Regions from separate parts of the Staphylococcus ureilyticus genome, predicted to be linked through region 2. Evidence: riboswitches for the same ligand, from Rfam matches in the RefSeq annotation. Region 2 holds a riboswitch; the other holds the start of a gene.
What was found. A riboswitch is a leader RNA that binds a small molecule or an ion and turns the genes downstream of it on or off. The one in region 2 is predicted to bind lysine.

Region 1: another riboswitch for lysine. It lies ahead of MUA21_RS05760 (aspartate kinase); the one in region 2 lies ahead of MUA21_RS07135 (amino acid permease).

The regions. Positions count from the first base shown of each region.
Region 1 is NZ_CP094825.1:1,176,621-1,189,208, forward strand. It holds gene MUA21_RS05750 (ABC-F family ATP-binding cassette domain-containing protein) at 1-1,307, shown strand, start outside; gene MUA21_RS05755 (aldo/keto reductase) at 1,573-2,403, shown strand; lysine riboswitch at 2,589-2,767, shown strand; gene MUA21_RS05760 (aspartate kinase) at 2,849-4,057, shown strand; gene MUA21_RS05765 (aspartate-semialdehyde dehydrogenase) at 4,118-5,107, shown strand; gene dapA (4-hydroxy-tetrahydrodipicolinate synthase) at 5,109-5,996, shown strand; gene dapB (4-hydroxy-tetrahydrodipicolinate reductase) at 5,993-6,715, shown strand; gene dapD (2,3,4,5-tetrahydropyridine-2,6-dicarboxylate N-acetyltransferase) at 6,737-7,456, shown strand; gene MUA21_RS05785 (amidohydrolase) at 7,666-8,823, shown strand; gene MUA21_RS05790 (alanine racemase) at 8,820-9,893, shown strand; gene lysA (diaminopimelate decarboxylase) at 9,897-11,162, shown strand; gene cspA (cold shock protein CspA) at 11,285-11,485, opposite strand; gene msaA (regulatory protein MsaA) at 11,670-11,975, opposite strand; gene MUA21_RS05810 (acylphosphatase) at 12,313-12,582, shown strand.
Region 2 is NZ_CP094825.1:1,446,729-1,459,316, forward strand. It holds gene rplT (50S ribosomal protein L20) at 1-277, opposite strand, end outside; gene rpmI (50S ribosomal protein L35) at 344-544, opposite strand; gene infC (translation initiation factor IF-3) at 573-1,100, opposite strand; ribosomal protein L20 leader region at 1,124-1,252, opposite strand; gene MUA21_RS07135 (amino acid permease) at 1,311-2,804, opposite strand; lysine riboswitch at 3,013-3,186, opposite strand; gene thrS (threonine--tRNA ligase) at 3,246-5,183, opposite strand; gene dnaI (primosomal protein DnaI) at 5,524-6,447, opposite strand; gene dnaB (replicative helicase loading/DNA remodeling protein DnaB) at 6,451-7,842, opposite strand; gene nrdR (transcriptional regulator NrdR) at 7,843-8,313, opposite strand; gene gap (type I glyceraldehyde-3-phosphate dehydrogenase) at 8,575-9,600, opposite strand; gene coaE (dephospho-CoA kinase) at 9,855-10,481, opposite strand; gene mutM (bifunctional DNA-formamidopyrimidine glycosylase/DNA-(apurinic or apyrimidinic site) lyase) at 10,497-11,369, opposite strand; gene polA (DNA polymerase I) at 11,385-12,588, opposite strand, start outside.

The sequences.
Region 1 (12,588 bases), 270 kb from region 2:
ATGAGATTTATATGAAACCAGATTTCAGTGATGAAGATGGAATCAGGGCTGCAGAATTAGAAGGCGAATTTGCTGAAATGGACGGTTGGAATGCCGAAGCAGATGCAGGTTCTTTATTATCTGGATTGGGTATATCTGCTGATTTACAAGATAAAAAAATGGCTGAATTAGAAAATAATCAAAAAGTAAAAGTATTATTAGCTCAAAGTTTATTCGGCAAGCCCGATGTACTCCTACTTGATGAACCGACCAACGGTTTAGATATACCTGCGATAAGCTGGTTAGAAGATTTCTTAATTAACTTTGAAAATACAGTAATTGTGGTATCACATGACCGACACTTTTTAAATAATGTATGTACACATATTGCAGACTTAGATTATGGAAAAATAAAAGTTTATGTTGGTAACTATGATTTCTGGTATCAATCAAGTCAATTAGCAATGAAAATGGCACAAGAGCAAAATAAGAAAAAAGAAGAAAAAATTAAGGAGTTGCAAGATTTCGTTGCTCGTTTCTCTGCAAATGCATCTAAATCTAAACAAGCAACAAGTCGTAAAAAACAACTAGAAAAAATTGAATTAGACGATATTCAACCTTCTTCACGCCGTTATCCATACGTAAAATTTACGCCAGAACGTGAAATTGGTAATGACTTGCTATTTGTGGAAAATGTATCAAAAACGATTGATGGTAATAAAGTGTTAGACAATATTTCATTCACAATGAACCCTAATGATAAAGCGGTTTTAATTGGAGATAGTGAAATTGCGAAAACTACTTTACTTAAAATACTTGCAGGTGAAATGGATCCAGACGAAGGATCAGTAAAATGGGGTGTCACAACTTCCCGCAGTTACTTCCCTAAAGATAACTCTGACTACTTTGAAGGTGTAGATATGAATTTAGTTGATTGGTTACGTCAATATGCACCTGAAGATGAACAAACTGAAACATTCTTAAGAGGTTTCTTAGGTCGTATGTTATTTAGTGGCGAAGAAGTTAAGAAAAAAGCTAGTGTTTTATCTGGTGGAGAGAAAGTACGCTGTATGTTAAGTAAAATGATGTTATCTAGCGCGAATGTTCTATTGCTAGATGAACCAACAAACCACTTAGACTTAGAAAGTATTACTGCAGTAAATGATGGTTTGAAAAATTTCAAAGGTTCTATGATTTTCACATCTTATGACTTTGAATTTATCAATACAATTGCAAACCGAGTAATTGACTTAAACCCTACTGGTGGTTTATCAAAAGAAATATCTTATGAAGCTTATTTACAAGAAACTGGTGTATTAAGTAAATAACCCTTTAAAAATACAAAGCGATATATAAAGTATCATATTGAATTGATGATACGTATTGTATATTTCAAAAATTCAGATTGTAAATCGCGTTATTAAAAATAAATGCAAAATATTATCAATGATTGAAATCATACGTTAAAAGCTGAGATATTAACATATCTTAGCTTTTTTGTTTATAGTAACTTCCCCCTACGAGTCTAAATATTAGGTATAAATGATTAAGCATAATATAATCAAATACATATTTCATTATGGAGGTATGCAAATGGAACAGTTAAATATGTTAAATGGACAAGTAATTCCTCAAATTGGTTTTGGTACATATAAGTTAAATGGTGCGCATGGCACACATGCGATTGTGAATGCCTTAGAACAAGGTTATCGTTTGTTAGATACTGCCTATAATTATGAGAATGAAGGTACTGTAGGTAAAGCAATCGAGATGAGTGGAGTTTCACGTGAACAAATTATGATTACTTCAAAATTACCTGGTCGTTATCAAACTTACGACGATGCACTGACTGCAATTCAGGAATCAATTTATCGTCTAGGTGTAGATTATCTTGATTTATATTTAATTCACTGGCCTAATCCCAAACAAGGAAAGTATGTTGAAGCTTGGCGAGCAATGATTGCAGCACAAAAAGCTGGCTCAATAAAATCAATTGGTGTATGTAACTTTTTACCAGAACATATCGATACACTACAACAAGAAACTGGCGTTTTGCCAGTTGTGAACCAAATTGAGTTACATCCATACTTCAATCAAGAAGCATTGGTTCAGTACAATACTTCTAAAGGAATTATTACTCAAGCTTGGAGTCCATTAGGTCGTGCTTCTAGTGTTATCAATGATGAAAACCTTGTTGAAATTGCCACAAAACATAATAAAACTATTCCTCAAGTTATATTAAAATGGCATGTTCAAAATGGTGTTGTACCTATTCCGAAATCTACAACAGTATCAAGACAATTACAAAATATTGATATTTTTGACTTTTCCCTTGATAATAATGACATTGAGAAAATCAACGCATTAACACGTGTAGATGGTAGACGTAAAGACCAAGATCCAGCCATATATGAAGAATTTTAAAGAGAAAGCTCATAAATTTTAAAAGTTTAATATTTTAGTTCTTTTTAAAAGTATATAAATTACACTTAATTAGCAAAACGTTTATAAAAACGTTTAATTTTTCAGTAAATTAAAAAAACTTTGTAAAAGCGGTTTACAGTACATATAAGCATATGTATAATATGATTCATAAACAAAAATTAAATAAGTTTTGATGAGGCGCATCAATCATTAGTAAATTTTAGAAGAACCTGTCTGCTAGCAGCTAATTTTGAAAGGGTGAGATGCCGAAACAGTTATAATAGCAGCTTATAACAAGTTGGACTTTATGGTTAAGAGCTAAGAGTCTGTCATTATTTTAAAATAATGGAGTGCATCACTTGTATATAAATTATAGAACAGGTTCGCATTCCGGACTTGTTCTTTTTTATATCACTGTGATTCTCCCCTATCAAATGAGGAGGATATGGAATTGGAAAGAAGTGTTTTGAAATTTGGTGGTTCTTCAGTAAGTGATTTTACTAAAATTAAAAATATAGCAGGCATGTTAAAAACAAGAGTTGATGAAGGTGAGCAACTTATCGTTGTTGTAAGTGCAATGGGTAAAACAACAGATGAGCTGATGGCTAATGTTTCAACACTTACTACGACACCAAAAGATCAAGAATTGGCCCTGTTATTAACAACTGGTGAACAACAGACCGTTTCCTATTTATCGATGGTATTAAATGACATCGGTATAAATGCAAAAGCGATGACTGGATATCAAGCAGGAATCAAAACGGTTGGTCATCATTTAAAAAGTAAAATTGCTGAAATCGACCCAAGTACATTTGAACAAGCTTTTGAAAGTAACGATGTACTAGTGGTAGCAGGATTTCAAGGGGTAAATGATGAATTAGAAGTAACTACCTTAGGTCGTGGTGGCTCAGATACCACTGCTGTAGCTTTAGCTGCAAGTAACCAAACGACTTGTGAGATATACACTGATGTAGATGGTGTATATGCGACTGACCCACGGGTTTACAAAGATGCGAAACGTCTGTCGTATGTTTCGTATGAAGAAATGATGGAAATGAGCGCTTTAGGTGCAGGCGTACTTGAAACGAGAAGCGTTGAATTAGCGAAAAATTATAACATCCCCTTGTATTTAGGAAGAACTTTATCAAATGTGAAAGGAACATGGATTATGTCACAAGCAGAATTATTAGAAAAAAAAGCAGTTACTGGTGTTGCATTAGATAAACATATGCAACATGTTACAATTAGTTATCCCCTACCGGATAATAGATTACTGACAGATTTATTCAACCATTTAGAAGAAGGATCAGTCAATGTCGATATGATTTCTCAAATCGTTAATTTGGAAGGGTTACAAATGTCTTTCACGATAAAAGATACAGATGCTGTTCAAATAACAAACATCTTAGATGACTTAAAAGAAAGGTTTAATGCTTTAGACTTCAAGATAAATGAGGGATACGTTAAACTTTCATTAATTGGTTCTGGTATGAGAGATATGTCTGGTGTTGCTTCAAAAGCATTTATAACATTGATTGAAAATGATATTGCATTTTATCAAACCACCACATCCGAAATAAGTATTTCATGTGTAATAGATTCTGAAAATGGTGAACGCGCAGTTCATGCCTTGTATCAAACTTTTGATATCTGAATTTTCTAAATATAATTAATTTTAGCAAACTTATTAAAATGAAAATGGAGTGTATAATATATGACAAAATTAGCAATAGCAGGCGCAACTGGTTTAGTTGGAAGAAAAATGTTAGAAACAGTAGATCGTAAAAACATATCATTTGATGAATTAGTATTGTTTTCTTCAGCGCGTTCAGCAGGAGAAGAAATTGAATTTCAAGGCAAAACATATACGGTTAAAGAATTAACTGAAGAAGCTGCAAGTGAACATTATGATTATGTTTTAATGAGTGCCGGTGGAAGTACCAGTGCCCATTTCTCCCCTATTTTTGAACAAGCTGGTGCCATTGTTATTGATAATTCTAGTCAATGGAGAATGGTAGATGACATTGATTTAATTGTACCTGAAGTTAATGAACCTGTATTAAAAAGAAAAATCATCGCTAATCCAAATTGCTCTACCATTCAATCGGTTGTACCTTTAAAAGTATTGCAAGAAGCATTTGGATTAGAACGTGTAGCTTATACAACATACCAAGCCGTTTCAGGGTCTGGTGTAAAAGGCAGACAAGATTTATCTGAAGGTGCGAATGGTAAAGCACCTGAAGCGTATCCACATCCTATTTATAATAACGTTTTACCACATATCGATAGTTTTTTAGAAAATGGGTATACAAAAGAAGAACAAAAAATGATTGATGAGACAAGAAAAATTTTAAAAGATGAAGATTTGAAAGTAACAGCAACTTGTGTGCGTGTGCCTGTTCAAGATAGTCACAGTGTGCATATGAGCGTTACGCTTGAAAGCGAAAGTTCAGTACAAGCAATTCAGCAGCTTTTTGACAATGATGGACGTGTCGTACTGATTGATAATCCAGAACAAAATGAATATCCACTAGCGATAAATGCAACTGGTAAGGATGAAATATTTGTTGGTAGGATTCGTCGAGATGATTCATTAGATAATACTTTCCATGTGTGGTGTACTTCAGATAACTTACTAAAAGGTGCTGCTTTAAATGCAGTGCAAGTTTTAGAACAAGTAATGAGTTTGAAAGGAGTAAGATAAAATGGGACATATTTTTGAAGGTGTAGGTGTTGCTTTGACAACACCTTTCACACACAACGAAGTTGATTTAAACGCCCTTAGAAGACATGTAAAATATTTATTAGAAAATAATGCGAAATGTATCGTGGTTAATGGTACAACAGCCGAAAACCCTACATTAACTGATGAAGAAAAAGATCAAGTATTAGAGACAGTTGTTAATTATGTAGATGGCAAAGTACCAGTGATTGCTGGCACAGGTACGAATAATACTCAAAAATCTATTCAAGCTTCAGTACGTGCGAGAGAAATTGGTGCAGATGGTATTATGTTAATCACGCCTTACTACAATAAAACAAATCAACGTGGATTGATTGAACACTTTACAACGATAGCTAATGCAGTAAAATTACCTGTCATTTTGTATAATGTACCTTCACGTACGAATATGACTATTAATCCAGAAACGGTTGAAACATTAAGTGATAATGAATATATTGTAGCGATAAAAGATGCTACTAATGATTTTGAATATATGGATGAATTGAAAAAACGTTTAGATTTAAATCATTTTGCTTTGTATAGCGGTAATGATGATAATGTGGTAGATTATTTTGAAAAAGGTGGTAACGGTGTCATTTCTGTCGCTGCAAATGTAATTCCTAATGCATTCCAGTCATTATTCGATGCAAAACAAAGTGGAAAAGATATCAATTCACAATTTCAACCTATACAAACGCTATTAGATGCATTAGCTGTTGATGTTAACCCTATTCCTATCAAAGCATTAACAGCCGTTGAAGGGTTTGGTAATTATGAAGTACGCCTTCCACTAGTGAAACTGCAAGATGCAGAACGTCAAACGTTAGAAGAAGCATACGAACAATTTAAAGCAGGTGACAATACATGAACATTGTTTTAATAGGCTATGGTGCCATGAATCAACGTGTAGCAAGATTAGCTGAAGCAAAAGGACATCAAATTGAAGGTGTGATTGTACCTAATTCATCTAAATCATACCCTTATCCAACGTTCCAATGTATTTCAGACGTTAAAGATGCCGATGTTGCAATTGATTTTTCAAATCCAGAGTTATTGTTGCCTTTATTAGATGATGAATTTAATTTGCCATTAGTTATCGCAACAACTGGAGAAAAAGAAAAAATTATTGCAAAATTAAAAGAATTAAGTAGTAAAATGCCAGTATTTTTCAGTGCAAATATGAGTTATGGAGTTCATGCTTTAACTAAAATTTTGGAAGCTGCAGTTCCCCTACTTCAAGATTTTGACATTGAACTAACTGAAGCACATCATAATAAAAAAGTGGACGCACCCAGTGGTACATTAGTAAAGCTTTATGATGTCATTGAGTCATTACGTGAAAAAACAACGCCAGTTTACGACAGACATGAGTTAGATGAAAAACGTACACAAGATGTAATTGGTATCCATTCAATTCGTGGTGGTACGATTGTTGGTGAACATGATGTGTTATTTGCAGGTACTGATGAAACAATAGAAATCGCCCATCGTGCTCAATCAAAAGATATTTTTGCCAATGGAGCGATTGGTGCAGCAGAAAAATTAATTAATAAATCAAATGATTTTTATACATTTGATAATTTATAACTTTTAAGGAGCGAAAAAATTATGGTACAACATTTAACGGCAGAAGAAATTATTCAATATATAAGTGATGCAAAGAAATCTACACCTCTTAAAGTTTATGTGAATGGTAAGTTTGATAAAGTAACATTTCCTGATAACTTTAAAGTGTTTGGTGGACCTGACTCTAAAGTAATCTTTTGTGAAGCGGATGATTGGAAACAATTTTATGAAAAAAATCAATCAGCGATTGATGAATTAGAAGTTGAGATGGATCGTCGTAATTCAGCAATTCCATTGAAAGATTTAACTAATACGAATGCACGTATAGAACCTGGTGCATTTATTCGTGAACAAGCTACGATTGAAGATGGTGCAGTGATTATGATGGGTGCTACGATCAATATTGGTGCTGTAGTCGGCGAAGGAACGATGGTTGACATGAACGCAACACTTGGTGGTCGTGCTACTACAGGTAAAAACGTTCACGTTGGAGCTGGTGCAGTATTAGCTGGCGTAATTGAACCACCTAGTGCATCACCTGTGATCATTGAAGATGACGTACTCATTGGTGCAAATGCTGTAATACTTGAAGGTGTTCGCGTTGGCGAAGGCTCTATTGTTGCAGCTGGTGCAATCGTTACGCAAGATGTCCCTGCCGGCTCTGTGGTTGCTGGAACACCAGCAAAAGTAATTAAGCAAACAAGTGAAGTTGAAGATTCAAAAAGAGAAATCGTTTCAGCACTAAGAAAATTAAACGATTAATACTGAATTAAGAAGATAGATCATAAAAACTGAATTTTTAATATTTGTAGGAGGTTTTAGACGATATAACATTTTATTACTAATGTATTCATTTATTATTAATGTATATATTAATTTGTAACTATAAAATCGTCTAACCTCCTTTTTATACATAAATAAGCATTTTTTATATTAATACATATTATAATAACTAAAAGGATTTGATTTTAATGAATGAGTTAGAATTTGTTACAACGCATAGACGTCATTTGCATCAACATCCAGAATTAAGCCTCCATGAATTTGAAACCACTAAATATATTGCAACATTTTTAGATGAACTTGGTGTCCAATACGATCGTCCATTGGAAACAGGTTTGATTGCTTATCTACCAGGTAATGGTAATCATACGATTGCTTATCGCGCAGACATAGATGCTTTGCCTATCTATGAAGAAAATGATGTCTCTTATCGAAGTAAAACAGATCATGTCATGCACGCATGTGGACATGATGGGCATACAACTGCATTAATGTTATTTGTTAAACGTTGTAAGTCTATGGCTGATCAAGGCACATTGCCTCAAAATATTGTATTTATCTTTCAACCAGCTGAAGAAACAGGAGGTGGCGCAAACCGTTTAATTCGTGCAGGCGCTTTTGATAAATACCCTATCGAAGCTATATTTGGTATCCACGTGATGCCTTTTGAGGATGAAGGTCGAGTTGTAATTCGTGATGAAGAAATTACAGCAAGTGCTACAGAGTATCGTTTTTATTTAACTGGTCTATCAAGTCATGTTGCGGATAAAGAACAAGGACATTCTGCTGGAGAAGCGCTGCAGCATGTTTTAAGTCAAGTGGGTCAGATACAACAATTCCATTTAAATGGCTTAAAGAGAAATATTGTACATATGGGTCATTTTGAAGCCGGAGAAGCCATAAACACAGTACCAAGCAATGGCTATTTAGAAGGCACTATTAGAACTTATGATGTCCATGATTTGGAAACTGTGAAACTGCAAATGCACAAAATTGCTGAAAGTGTAAAATTGTTATTTGACGTTGATTGTGAAGTGAAATTTGAAGAGGGCTATCCACCAACATATAATTCACCTGAATTACGTAAACATATTGAAAATGGTCTCAACATCGCTAACTTAACAATAGTTGATAAACCTACACCATACTTATTTGGCGAGGATTTCAGCTTTTATAGTCAACTTGCACCTAGTTATTTTATTTTTGTCGGTGTACGAGACGAGACAAAAGGTTTTGTCACAGGTTTGCATACTGCCCTTTTAAATTTTAATGAACATATGTTGATTAAAATTGCAGATTATTATGAAGCGATTTTAAAATCCTATAGTGAGGTGGAATCACAATGACCGCAGTTTGGTTTGTTGACACTCAACGATTTTACAATAATGTGCTTAAAGTAATCCAAAACAATCAAATTATGGCAGTAGTTAAAAATAATGCCTATCATTATGGGTTGGAGTTTGCAGTACAGCAATTTTTAGAAGCTGGTATTAATACTTTTAGTACGACTTCCTTAAGAGAAGCAGTTCGCATAAGACAATTAGCCCCTAATGCAACGATTTTCTTAATGAATGCAGTATATGAATTTGATAAAGTGCGAGATTATCAAATTCAAATGACCCTACCCTCGTTAAATTTCTATTATGAACATATTGAAGATTTACAAGGTATTCAAGTTCATTTAGAATTTGAAAATTTACTGCATCGCTCAGGTTTGAAGAGTATAGATGAAATAAAAGAAGTGTTGCACCATCATATGAAAGATGAAAGTAAAGATAAAATGCGTATTACAGGTTTATGGACTCACTTTGGATATGCAGATGAATTTGATGTATCAGAATATCATGAAGAGCGTAAAGCTTGGTTAGAGATTGTTAACGCATTATTAGACGAAGGTTATCACTTTGAAATGATACATGCACAAAACAGTGCAAGTTATTATAGGGAAAACGGTGTGTTTGATAACCATACACATGCGCGCGTTGGCATTGCGCTTTACGGTTCTAGACCTTATCAAACGATTGATGTAAATGAGATTGAACAATCACTGACCGTTAAAGGTAATGTTATCCAAGTTCGTGAAGTAAATGAGGGTGATTATTGTGGCTATAGTTTTGCATTCGAAGCTACGCATAATCACACAAAATTAGCAGTAGTTGATATTGGCTATGGAGATGGTATTCTTAAATCAAGAGCAAAACATGAGGCACTTATCAACGGCAAGCGTTACCCTATTCGTGCGTTGATGATGAGCCATATGTTTGTTGAAGTTGATAACAACGTGCATGCACAAGATGAAGTAATATTATATAATAATGATATTCGTGTTGACGAGTTTACATTTAAAGGTGTTGGCGCGAATTCTGAACAATTAAGTGCAATGAATCACGACTCACTAATAAAGGAGTATAGATAAATTATGGTAGTAGAATATAATGATCGTGGCGAGTTAACAATGGGAGGTACAAGTCTTAAAACAATAGCTCAAAGTTTCGGAACCCCTACTATTGTTTACGATGAACATCAAATCAGATCACAAATGCAACGATTTCACACTGCTTTTCAGAAAAGTGGATTAAACTATAACATTTCATATGCTTCTAAAGCATTTACTTGTCTACAAATGGTGAAATTAGTACAAGAAGAAGGTCTTGAACTAGATGTAGTATCTGAAGGAGAATTGTATACGGCATTGGAAGCAGGTTTTGACCCACAGCATATACATTTTCATGGTAACAACAAGACAAAGCATGAGTTACAGTATGCTTTAGAAAGCAAAGTTGGCTATATCGTTATTGATGCATTAGAAGAAATAGAACTCATCGATAAATATGCGAGTGAAACGGTAAATGTCGTATTACGTTTAAATCCTGGTGTTGAAGCCCATACACATGAATTTATTCAAACTGGTCAGGAAGATAGTAAATTTGGTTTGTCAATTAAACATGGATTGGCAAATCAAGCAGTTGAAAAAGTAAAAAACACGAAACATTTAAATTTAAAAGGTGTTCACTTTCATGTAGGATCGCAAATTGAAGGCACAGAAGCGATGATTGAAACAGCAAAAATAGTAATTCAATGGTTAAAAGAAAATGCTATAGAGGTTGAACTGATTAACTTAGGCGGTGGTTTCAGTATTAAATATGTTGAAGGTGATGTAAGTTTCCCTATCGAAACTGGGATTTCAGAAATTACTGATGCGATAAAAGAATTTTCAACTGAATTTAACTACCCTCTTCCAGAAATTGGAATAGAACCTGGTAGATCTATAGTTGGAGAAGCCGGTATAACATTATATGAAGTTGGTACAATAAAAGAGATTCCCAATGTTAACAAATATGTATCAGTTGATGGTGGGATGAGTGATCATATTCGTACTGCATTATATGATGCTCAGTATGAAGCATTATTAGTTAATAGAAATGAACCAAATGATGAAACTGTAACAATAGCTGGAAAACTTTGTGAGTCTGGAGATATTATAATTAAGGATGCTAAGTTACCTAGTACCGTTAAACGCGGTGATTATCTAGCTGTTTTATCAACAGGTGCTTATCATTATTCCATGGCATCTAATTACAACCAAATGCAAAAACCGTCAGTATTCTTTCTAAAAGATAGTAAAGCTAGAGAAGTTATAAAAAGACAATCATTGCGACAATTAATCATAAATGATACAAAATAACTTGTTAATAATATAAAGAATCAATCATAATTAAAGCTCTTTTTAAAGTACATTTTAAAATTTATATATTAAAAAAAGAACCTTTAACAAGGTTCTTTTTATAGTCAATATTGCAATCTATATTATAGTTTTACAACGTTTGCAGCTTGAGGACCGCGGTCGCCTTCAACTACTTCAAATTCAACTGATTGACCTTCTTCTAATGATTTGTAACCTTCTTGGTTAATCGCTGAGAAGTGTACGAATACATCGTTTTCTCCTTCTACTTCGATAAAACCAAATCCTTTTTCAGCGTTAAACCATTTTACTGTACCTTGTTTCATAAATGTGAAACCTCCAAGACTAATATTCATTCAATATGCATTATTCGCATATTACAAAAAATACAATTTCACAGTGTAAATCTGTCTTACAATATTCTTTGCAATATGGAATAAAACAATTGCTTGACTCATATTATAAGCCATAATAGCTGAAAATGCAATGCAATTGTGGAAAAACAATTTCTTAAACAATCGGTAATTTATAATAAACTTCATTATTATTTAAAACAATATAACTATAAAAAATCTGTAAATCTTCATCACAATCTTCACAAAATCCTAATTCGCAATTATTATAAAATGCATGAATATTGTATTTACCAACCAGAAAATTGTCATAGTGCTTTTTACTATTTTCAATGATAGATTGATAGTAATTTAGCATCTTTTCATAGTTTTCAAAATGATATTGTTCCACGATATGATCAGTCCAGTCACTAAATAACCACCAGCCTTCGTAATCAGCCCGAATTTTTGCAACTGTCCACATGTAAATTAACACCCTTTCACTTTCAACTTCATACTTGCTCTTATCAAATAAATCATTGTAATGATCATCATTATATTAATCATGATTTATTACGTTTATTTTGAATTATTTGTATATAATTTTATATATTGTCTATATGTTATGTAACGTATTTAAAAAATTTATTCATCCATACGCAAAAGATATTGCTAAATAGCTATGTGTAATATTTTAACTGTATCTTATATAAAATCAAGTTATCTGTTTCATACTTTTGACGGATAGACAATTGTTATTCAGACAAAAATATTAGTTTTGTATGATAAAATTTCGTATAATGATAATAAGAGGTGATTATATGCAATGCAAACATATTAAAGTATTTGGTATAGTACAAGGCGTTGGTTTTCGCTATTATACTGAGAAGATAGCAAAAAAATATAATGTTGTAGGTACTGTTCAAAATATATCTGATTATGTAGAGATTTATGCTCAAGGAGATGAATCATCACTAACATCATTTACTAATGCTATCACTGAGGGTGCTTCACCTGCTTCTCAAGTTGAAGATTATGAAATTGAAGAGATAGAAACGAATGAATCATGGGAAAATTTTAGTACAATATAAAGGAAG
Region 2 (12,588 bases):
TACGGTTTACATCGATATCAGCTTTTTTCAAACCATTCATTAATCTTGAATAACTCATGTCATGTTGACGTGCTGCAGCATTAATACGTGTAATCCATAATTTACGGAAGTCACGTTTTCTTTGACGACGGTCACGGAAAGCATATTGACCTGATTTCATAACTTGTTGTTTTGCAACTTTATACAATGTGCGTTTCGCACCAAAGTAACCTTTAGCTAATTTAATCGTCTTTTTACGACGCGCTCTTGTTACTGTTCCACCTTTTACTCGTGGCATAATAAATTCCTCCTTAAAATGTGTACATTCTTAAATTTTTCGCCGTTTCTCAGGCTATATCGTCAATTATTTTTTATAAGATAATAATTGTTTTACACGTTTCATGTCTGATTTGTGCACTAATGAAGCTTTACGTAATTTACGTTTTTGTTTAGTTGTTTTATTTGCAAACATATGTGAAGTGAAAGCTCTTGAACGTTTTAATTGACCTGAAGCAGTTCTTTTAACACGTTTAGCAGCTCCACGGTGTGTTTTCATTTTAGGCATGATTCATTTCCTCCTGTATTATCTAATATTATTTTTCGTTTATTGGGTTAAGCATAATGAACATTTGACGACCGTCCATTTTAGGTCTTTGCCCAATAGTTGCGATATCTTTACATTCTTCAGCGAATTTTTCTAAAACTCGTTGACCAATTTCTTTATGCGTAATCGCACGTCCTCTGAAACGAATAGAAACTTTACATTTATCGCCTTTTTCTAAGAACTTACGTCCATTTTTCAATTTAGTTTGGAAATCATGTTCCTCAATTGTTGGACTTAAGCGAATTTCTTTAAGGTTGATTGTTTTTTGTTTCTTCTTCATTTCTTTTTCTTTTTTCTGTTGTTCGAATTTGTATTTACCGTAATCCATAATTCTTGCAACAGGTGGTTTAGCGTTTGGAGCCATTAAGACTACATCTAAACCTACTCTTTCAGCCATTTCTAGGGCTTCGGATTTTGATTTAACACCAATTTGCTCTCCGTCTTGCCCTATCAAACGTAATTCTTTTGCGCGAATCTTTTCGTTAACTTGAGTCTGATCTTTTGCTATGGTTGACACCTCCAAGATTTTTACGAAATTATCCCAAGCAAAAAGAGCGAGTATATAATATACCCGCTCTTCTCTACACATGATATTTTCATGTATATATAGACCTGCCAACTGCATTTAGCGTCGCTACAGGTGAGAAGCGGGAGCTTCTACTTGGTTCGTTTCGTATTCAACATTACCTATCTTAGCAACTATCTTCAAATAAGTCAACAGTTTATTTTAATTATGTTTAATTTCGTCCATATCGATGTCTTGTCGTAAGTTCACTTTCTCTAATGGTACCATTCTCGTTTTATAACGTAATTTATGATAAATAAAGAATGCTAGAAATACTGGAATACCCATATATGTGATAATAAATCGGTTCAGGTTAAAGTCACCTGTTTGGATAAAATCAACGTCTTGTCCAATAATGACTAACACACAAAGGACACCAGCAAAGATTGGGCCAAATGGGAATAGTTTAGCTTTGTATTTTAATTTAGATTTATCATAATTTTGCTTGTCAAATGCTTTTCTGAATCTATAATGACTAACTGCGATACCTACCCAAGCGATAAAACCTGTCATACCACTTGCAGCAACAATATATTCGTAAGCATCACCACTCAAATGTTGCAATACAAAGATACCCACGACAATCACAGCTGTCGTAATTAACGATACATACGGTACACCGTTTCTATTTGTTTTACCAAAAACTGGATATGCTAATTTGTCTTTACTCATGGAGTATAGCATTCTAGTCGATGCATACATTCCAGAATTACCAGCAGATAATACCGATGTTAAGATAACGGCATTCATAAATGATGCTGCAAATGCTAATCCAGCATTTTTAAATACAAGTGTAAATGGTGAGGTAGCAATATCATCGCCACCACCCATTAAAGATGGACTATCATGCGGTATTAACATACCAATTACAAAAATTGCTAATATATAGAAAATCAATATTCTCCAAAATACTTGTTTAATTGCTTTAGGTACTGCTCGTTCTGGATTTTCAGATTCACCAGCTGTAATACCGATTAATTCAGTACCTTGGAATGAGAAGCCTGCAACTAAGAATACACCAAGAATTGTCAGTAGACTACCACCTAAGCCGTCACCAAGAATTGGGCCACCGCCTTTAGAAAATGTGTCAAAACCTACGAATTCTCCACCCATAATTCCAAGTATAGTAAGTAGTCCGATGGCAATAAAAATGATAACTGTAACAACTTTAATTAATGCAAACCAGTATTCACTTTCACCATAAACTCTAACAGACAAAGCGTTTAGTCCAAATATAATAATTAGGAACAGACAGCTCCAACTCCAAGCTGGTATACCCGAAAGAGGTGTCCAATATTGAATCACTTGTGCAGCAATCGTAACATCTGCAGCAACTGTAATAACCCAGTTGAACCAATAATTCCATCCCAATGCAAATCCAAGTGATGGATCAACAAAACGCGTAGCATAAGTACTAAATGAACCAGAAACAGGTAAATAAGTAGCCATTTCTCCTAAAGATGTCATAAGGAAAAATACCATTGCTCCAATAATTGCATATGCAAGTAATGCACCCAAGGCACCTGCATCATGAATTGCACCACCAGAAGTCATAAACAAACCAGTACCAATACAACCACCAATTGCTATCATGGATATATGACGATCTTTTAGCCCTCTTTTAACTCCATTATTTTGATTTACTTCTTTTGCCATAGATGCTCCCTTTCCTTTAAACTTAGAGGCCAACTTACTATGCGATTATAATTATACTTTTATAGTTATTAATAACCTTTACATCGGAATATACATGTTATTTAACCAATTTGCTATAAATTTCCCGTTTTAGTATGAATAATAATCTTAAACCTAAATAAAATGGTTACATACCTATTAGATATGCAACCATTTTAGTCATAGCATTTATATAGGTAGCACATCACATATGTGACAGTCCAGTCTCTTTCGAAAACTGACCCAACCAATAGTGAAAAATGGTCACTTTTGATTTCGGCATTTTTACCTTTCACAAATCCTACATACGCTCCAAATAGCTTACAGATTGTTACTGATTAAAAACGCAACCTCTAACTCAATTTTTTTATTTTTTTATTTCACTAAAATTCAATATACATGATTTCAACATTACTTTCAAGGTTATCTTTGTTTTTTAAGTCTGATTTCATCTACCAAATCCCAAATAAATGATTCTTTTTCAACCGTTTCTTGATCTTGAGAACCATATTTTCTAACATTCACTTCATTATTTTCCATCTCTTTATCCCCAACTACAAGTTGATAAGGGATTTTTTGCATTTGTGCTTCTCTGATTTTGTAACCCATTTTTTCATTTCGATCATCTATTTCGACTCTTATACCTTGTGATTTAAGTTCGTCTTGTAAATGTCGAGCATAATCATAATGCAAGTCAACGTTTACTGGAATAATTTCAACTTGTTTTGGTGCTAACCACGTAGGGAAAGCTCCTTTAGTTTCTTCTGTTAAAAATGCAACAAAGCGCTCCATTGTCGAAACAACACCACGATGGATGACTACAGGTCTATGTTGCTCCCCGTCTTTTCCTATATATGACAATTCAAATTTTTCAGGTAGTAAGAAGTCTAATTGAGCCGTAGATAACGTTTCTTCTTTACCCATAGCTGTTTGTACTTGAACATCTAACTTAGGGCCATAAAAGGCAGCTTCCCCAATAGCTTCTTCGTATGCTAAACCTAGTTCATCAACCGCTTCTTTCAACATACTCTCTGCTTTATTCCACATTTCATCATCATCAAAGTACTTTTCTTTATCTTCAGGATCTCTGTAACTTAAGCGGAATTTATAATTTTCAAATCCAAAGTCTTCATAAACATCGACAATTAAATTAACAACGCGTTTGAATTCTTCTTTTATTTGATCTGGTCTTACAAAAATATGTGCATCATTTAAAGTCATTCCTCTAACACGTTGTAATCCAGAAACAGCACCACTTGCTTCATAACGATGCATTGTACCTAATTCAGCAATGCGAATTGGTAATTCACGATATGAATGTGGTTTATTCGCATAAATCATCATATGGTGAGGGCAATTCATAGGTCTTAACACCATTTCTTCATTTTCATCTAATTTCATAGTTGGGAACATATCCTCTTGATAATGATCCCAGTGTCCTGATGTTTTATATAAATCTACATTTGCCATCACTGGTGTATACACGTGATCATAACCCATGCTTACTTCTTTATCTACAATATATCGTTCAATTTCGCGACGAATTGTTGCACCGTTCGGTAACCACAATGGTAAACCTGCACCTACTAATTGATTGTTTGAGAATAGTTCTAATTCTTTACCAATTTTACGGTGATCACGTTCTTTGCGTTCTTCTAGCATTTTAAGATGTGCCTTTAAGTCTTTTTTATCAAAGAAAGCAGTACCATATATACGTTGAAGCATTTTATTATCACTATCTCCACGCCAATATGCGCCTGCAGTTGATAAAAGTTTAAACTCTTTAATTTTTGAAGTTGATGGTACATGAACACCACGACATAAATCAGTGAATTCACCCTGCGAATACAAAGTAACATTTTCATCTTCTGGAATAGCATCTATTAGTTCTAGTTTATACGGATCATCAGCAAAAAATGTTTTCGCTTCATCTCTCGATACTATTTTTCGTTCTATAGGATAGTTTTCATTGACGATTTGCTTCATTGTTTTTTCTATTTTTTCAAAATCATCAGATGACACGCTTTCAGACATATCAAAATCATAATAAAATCCACCATCAATGACTGGACCCACACCAAATTTCACATCTCCATATAAACGCTTTAAAGCTTGTGCCATTAAATGTGCAGTAGAGTGACGCAAAACTTCTAAAGCTTCATCACTACCAGGTGTAACTATTTCAATTTCACCATCTGTTTCGATTGGTCTTGTTAAATCAATCATTTGTCCATTTAACTTTCCTGCTACAGCTTTTTTTCTTAAACCAGGACTGATTGAGTGTGCAATCTCTTCTGTAGTAGTTCCTTTTTCAAATGCTTTCGCATTACCATCTGGAAAAGTAATATTTATTTGATCCATTTAAATTCCTCCTATTTATACTTGCCTTAAATCATCACGAAATAGTCATATTACAAACGTAAAACAAAAAGACCCCATCCCTAAAAGGGACGAGGTCTTCGCGGTACCACCCTAATTAAAGTAATTTTTATAATGATAAAAATACTTTACTCTACATAAGTTAACGGTCTTGAGCCGGATGTTGATTAGAACATCTATCATGAAGTAGTAACAGATAATGATACTTACCAAATTCTCATCACACATTGGTTCTCTGTGAAGTATGAAATTATCTATCATGTCTTCATTTTATTTCGCTTGATTTAGATTTAATTATATTATACAACATTTTTTTAATAATTCAATCGTTACGATAATTTTTGCCTTCCAAAAAATATGGTGTTGCTAACGATTTAATTCTTTCCATTATTCTAGCTGCTTTTGTTTTTTCAGTACCATTGCGCGTAACAGAAAGATGATATTCTAATTCTTCAAAGCTTAGGTTAGAGCTAAAAAACGTTGGTAATTCTTGAACCATTCTATAATGAAGTAATGGGCCAATTACTTCATCTCTTGCCCAAGGTGTAATCTCTTCAGCACCAATATCATCTAACATTAACACATGTGATTCACGTACTTTCGCTAACCTTGATTCGAAACTGCCATCTTTAAATCCACCTTTTAAAGTGCGAATAAATTCTGGTAGATATACAATCGTAGAAGGCACTTTTTCTACTTTTAATTCATTGGCAATCGCACCTAATATAAATGATTTTCCAGTTCCAAAAGGACCATGTATATATAAACCTTTGACTTGGGGCGCTTTTTCTACTATTTTTTCACAAATATCGGTTGCTGCCATTGCAACATCTATACGATCTCTTTTGTCCATATAAATATCGCTTAATTTCGCATTTAATGTATCTCGTTGCATATGATGTGAAGCAATTAAATGGGCATCAAATTTTTCTTCGTCATGTTTGATTTTACATGGACAAGGTAGGTAACGAATTTTTATGTGCTGATTTTCTACATATAATTCAGGCACATGACCCTTAACAAAGTTCGGACAATCTTTAAAAGCATGGCCATCATAATGTTTTTCTTGATCTTTGTATTCTTGTAAAATATTCAAATCTTCATCAATCATTGCATTAGTTACTTCTGATTGATGTGTCTCTAAAAACATTTTGACATCTGGATCATTGATAACATCTTTTTTTATCTTTTCAATTCGCTGACTTAAATCCTTAGAGTCACCCATAATATGATTGAAAGACTTCATATATTATTCCTCCTCTCGCTTACTATTCAAACGTTTTAACAACGCTTCACGGTCTCTTTTTAACGCTTCATCTTCATCTGGATTATTAAGTTCTTCTAAACTTTGATTTTTCGTTTCTTTACTATCTCGTTCTTCTAGCCATTTAGGTGTCATTTCCCTAGAAACGAGTTGTTTAGGTTTATAACTACCATTTTTAGTTTGATTTGACTGTTTCGTTGTAGGTTGGTTCATCTTTTTAGCATAATGATACGCTTCTTCTGCAGTTTTGATACCCTTCTTTTTCCAATTTGATGCAATCTCAAAGATATAAGTTTTAGGAAGTTTCATGTCTTCTTTTAACATTACAAATTGCAAAAGTATATTAATTACACCAAATGGTAGTTGTTCTCTTTCAACTAATTCTTCGACCATATACTTTTGCTGCGTCGTCGGTTCAGATTCTGACCACGAAGCAAGCATATCGATGGGGCTAGTTTCGTCTAATTGTTTTAACCAATGATTTGAATCATCTTCTGTTATATTATTTTTTTCCGTGCTGACACCATCTATATAATTTGATTTTTTAGCCTTTAATTTTGGAAGCTGTTGCTCATGTTCTATGAGGTAATAGGTTCTAGCATGTTTACGCATTTCTTCAAAAGAGAGCTCTTGTGCACTAGTGATTGATTTTAAAATAATGCGTTTCATTGCTTCTGGTGTTAAACCATATAAAGTCGCAATCTGTGTGATCAATGCTTTAGCTTCACTATCAATTATTTTAGTGCTAATAAAATGATTTTGTAATAAATCATAAAGTACTTCAAAATCAAAATTTACATTAGATAAATCTGTACCACCATAAGTTTCTTCACTTTCAATCATCTGTGTATCTTCAGTCAGTGCTTTGTTAGGCACTTTAAACACATCAATGAATGTGCGCGTCACATCTTTGTACTGACTTAAGTCAATGGTCATTTGATCCTCGAAATGTGATTTCAGTTGCAAGTAGCGTTGCTTACTTACTTGACTATATAAATATACAGATAACATAGGATCATTAAAAAATTGCTCTGCTGATGGTGGTTGTACAAGCTTGTATACAAAAGAAGAGTGTTGTTTAGAATGATGCGCAAAAGATTTTAATAATCCAATGCCTTCTAACAAATCCATTTCCTTTCTGAATTCAAGTAAGTTTATTTTTAATTCATTCATAATAATATAATGTGTCAACACAACATCTTGTTCAAATTCTACGAACTGATTCAAATAATGATACAAACCAATAGCATTTGAGCCAATCATTGGCGTAAATAATCTATTAAGTATTTCTAAATGTTTATGATTTAAATAAAAATGACGCAACACGTGGAAATCATCTTGTGGTCTTAAACCATAATCATAGGACTGTAATCCCATTTAAGAATCACTCCGTTTGTTTTCTGCTAAAATTCCTTGCATTGATTGTAATAGTTGATCAACATCTTTAAATTCTTTATAAACAGATGCAAATCGCACATAAGAAACTTGATCCACATGCATCAACAAATTCATGACGTGTTCCCCTATTTCTCTTGAAGAAATTTCGGCACGTCCTTCATCTCTTAATTTCCATTCTACATTATTAGTAATATCTTCTAATTGTTGATAACGCACAGGTCTTTTTTCACATGAGCGCACCAAACCATTGAGTATTTTTTCAGGTAAAAATTGTTCACGTGTGCCATCTTTTTTGACAACGATTAACGGTCTTTTTTCAATATGTTCAAACGTAGTAAACCTTGTGCCACATTGTTCACATTCTCTTCTACGTCTGATCGCATTAACTTCATCAGCATGTCGTGAATCTACAACGCGAGAGTGCGTTGAACTACATTTCGGGCATTTCATCGAATTACCACCCTCTCAATTTGATTACCATTCATTATACTATAAATCGTTATGCCACAAAAGAATGGTATTACACAATAACGCTATTTATTTATAATAAATACACTTAACCATTCATATTTAAAATAAAACCTCTCTTCAAAGTGAAAATACACATTCACTTTAAAGAGAGGTTAAGATATAAGTTAACAATAAATTAATTTTCTTGGATACGCAATAACAAAGCAGTAACCACATTAAATATTTACAGTAATTAGGCTATTAATTAACAACAGTTGATACATTATTTTTTAATAATTGACCAATTTCTTCGGCAACATCAACAACTCTATTTGAATAACCCCATTCATTATCATACCAAGCTATAACTTTCACTTTATTTTCACCCATAATAATTGTACTTTGTGTATCAATAATGGCTGAATGTGGATTTGTGTTAAAGTCCATAGATACAAGCGGTGCATCTTCAGTCGCAATCACATCTTCTAATGTGTTATTTCTGAAAGCTTCATTAACTTCTTCTACTGTGACGTTAGTATCTAAATCAACCACTAAATCAACTAATGATACATTTTTAGTCGGCACTCTTAAAGCCATGCCATGTAGTTTGCCTTCTAGTTCAGGTAAAACTTCTTTAAGTGCTTTAGCCGCTCCAGTCGAAGTAGGAATAATACTTTCATTACATGAACGCGCACGTCTTAAGTCTTTATGTGGATTATCAATATTATTTTGATCATTAGTAATAGCATGCACTGTTGTCATTAAACCATTTTGAATACCGAATTGGTCATTAAGTACTTTTGCCACAGGCCCAATGCAATTCGTTGTACAAGAAGCATTACTAAAGATATCATATTTTTCAATGTCTAATTGATCATTATTCACACCTTTAACAATCATTTGTACATCTCCACCTTTAGATGGTCCTGTTAACAACACTTTTTTAGCACCAGCCGAAATATGAGCGACTGCTTTATCACCGTGATTAAATTTACCAGTAGCTTCAATTACAATATCTACATCAAGTTCGCCCCATGGTAAATTTTCTGGATTTCTGTCAGCAACAAGTTTTATTTCACGTTCATCAACTTTTATACCATTCTCAATAGGTTCTACCTTTAAATCGAAATTTCCATGTGTTGTATCATAATTGATTAGGTGAGCAATTGTTTCTGGTGGATAGCTAGCATTAATCGCGACTACATTCATATTTTCATTTTTTAGCGCTATTCTTAATACCATTCTTCCTATTCTACCCATTCCATTAATTGCAATATTTGTCGTCATTCGAAGCACCCCTCGTTTTAGTGTTATACTTTATGGAATTAGTATAACATAAATCGATAAATGCGAAAGCGTTTTCTTAAAGAAAAATTTAAAAAACTTAAAATAATTAAAATTGTAGTTTTCTAAACGATTAATTTTAGAAAAATCTTTATCCTTATTATTATTGATATACAAAAAAATCCCTCCAAAGTTTTCATTTATTAAATGTCCACTTTGAAGGAATCAAATAAGTATGATTTTAAAAACATTGTTATTTAAATTTCTTGCGTATGACCTGTTTCACTTTCGATATAACCTTCATCAGTTAATAATTGTTCTAAGTTTTGTTTTAAATCTAATTTAGAATCTCGATTATCGATAACATGGTCTGCCATTCTGCGTTTTTTATCTATGGATATTTGACTATAAACACGTGCCTTTGCATCCTCCATAGAAATATCATTACGTTGCATTAATCTATCAATTTGGATACTTTCAGAAGTATAGACAAGCCATACTTCATCGACTGTATCTTGTAGTTCATTTTCATAAAGTAATGGGATATCCATAATTACATTATATCCATCTTTTAGAAATGCTTCTTTTTCTTGTTCCATAATGGTTCTAACAATTGGATGTACGATTTCATTTAATTCTAATCTTTTTTCTGGATAGTTGAAAATAATATCTCCTACATATTCTCGGTTCATATTACCATCTTCATCGATTGCTTCTTCTCCGAATGTTGAACGCACCTGCTCTAGTCCTTCAGAACCTTTTTCAACAGCTTTACGTGATGCAATATCTGCATCAACAATTTTAAAACCATGTGCTGTTAACAATTCTGAAACAGTTGATTTTCCTGATGCGATACCACCAGTTAATCCAATAACTTTAGGCATAATTTCACTCTTCCTTCATTTTTGACATACAGGACAGAAATGACTATTACGTGTTGCAATGATTTGTGTCTCAATATCATTTCCGCACACTTTACATGTCTTTTGTTTATATACATTTAAATGTTGTTGCATCGTACCTGTACTTCCATCTGCATGGAGATAATCTGAAATACTGGTACCTCCATATTTAATACCCGCTTCTAACACTTCTCGAACATAATAAAATAACATTTCTTTTTCTTGATAATTTAAATCTTTAGATATACGTGCTGGATGGATACCTGCTCTAAATAATGCTTCACAGGCATAGATGTTACCACAACCTGAAACTACTCTATGGTCTAATATCATTTGTTTGATTGGTTTATTTTGATATAATTTTTTATCAAACCATGACATATAATGTGGTAATGCTTCTTTCTCAAAAGGTTCCGGTGCGATTTCTAAAAATGATGGATATCCTTCAAATGAAGCAACATTTCTAATCTCACCAAATCTCCGAATATCTGAGTAAACTAAGAGTTTGCCATTATCTAATTTAAAAATAACATGCCAATGTTTACGATAATTGGGAGCACTGATATCTTCTAAATGATCTACGACAAAAAAACCACCTGCCATACCTAAATGGCTAATAATTATTCTTTGTGTCGAACTATTTTCAATATAAAAAACAATATATTTGCTACGTCTTTCAATATTATGAATCGTGTAGCCTTTAGTATAATGTTTAAATGTATCTAAAGATAACCCTTTAATAATCGTTTCTTTATTATTATTTTTTCCTTCTATCACTTTATCAGAGAACATAATATCCTCAATTTTTTGCCCTTTTACAAAAGGTCTTATCCCTCTTGTAACATGTTCAACTTCAGGTAGTTCAGGCACCATATTCCCCTCTTTCTATTTCGCGTCATACCATGTTTGTCCATAACTAGATTCTACTTTCAATGGAACATCTAATTTCAATGCATTATCCATTATCTTTTCAATAAATTTTTCAAAGTCTTCTACTTCTTCTTCTGGCAATTCAAAAATTAACTCATCGTGTACTTGTAGTAATAGTTGAGCATGAAAATCTGTATGTTTAACCTCGTTAGCAAAATGAACCATCGCAAGTTTGATGATATCTGCTGCGCTTCCTTGTATAGGTGTATTCATTGCTGTTCTTTCAGCAAAACTTCTTAAATTAAAATTTCTACTTGTAATATCTGGAATATAGCGTCTTCTATGAAGCAGTGTCTCTACATAACCTTGCGCTTTACAATCTTTAACTATGTCTTCCATATATTGTTTGACACCAGGGAAACTGTCCAGATAATCATCTATAAATTTTTTGGCTTGTTTTCTAGTTATTCCCAAGCTTTGGCTTAATCCATAGTCACTTATACCATAAACAATACCAAAATTCACAGCTTTTGCTTGTCTCCGCATTAAACTATCAACATTTTCAGGTTCTACGTCAAAAACTTTCACTGCTGTGGCTGTGTGAATATCTTCATCATTGATGAACGCCTGTTTCAAACTTTCATCTTGTGTAATATGTGCCAGTACTCTTAATTCAATTTGTGAATAATCGGCTGAAAAGATAACATTATTTTTATCACTTGACTTAAATGCTTTTCTAATTTTTCGACCTTCTTCTAAACGTACTGGTATATTTTGAAGGTTTGGATCGATTGATGATAGACGTCCAGTTTGAGCCAATGTTTGATTAAATCGAGTATGGATACGATTATCTTCAGCAATCACTTTTTGTAAGCCTTCAACATACGTTGATTGTAATTTAGCTAATTGCCTATATTCTAAAATATATTCTATGATTGGATGTTCTCCTTGTAACTGTTCTAATACATCAACCGCTGTAGAGTATCCTGTCTTTGTCTTTTTAATGACAGGTAATTTTAATGTTTCAAATAATACAACACCTAATTGTTTTGGTGAGTTAATATTAAACTTTTCACCTGCAGCATCATAGATATTGTCAATTAAGACATCTAATTTACTTTGAATTTCTACTTCCATTTGTTGTAGTTCACTAAGTTCAGTATAAATACCTGTCTCTTCCATTTCACTTAAAATACGAGCCAACGGTAATTCTAAATCA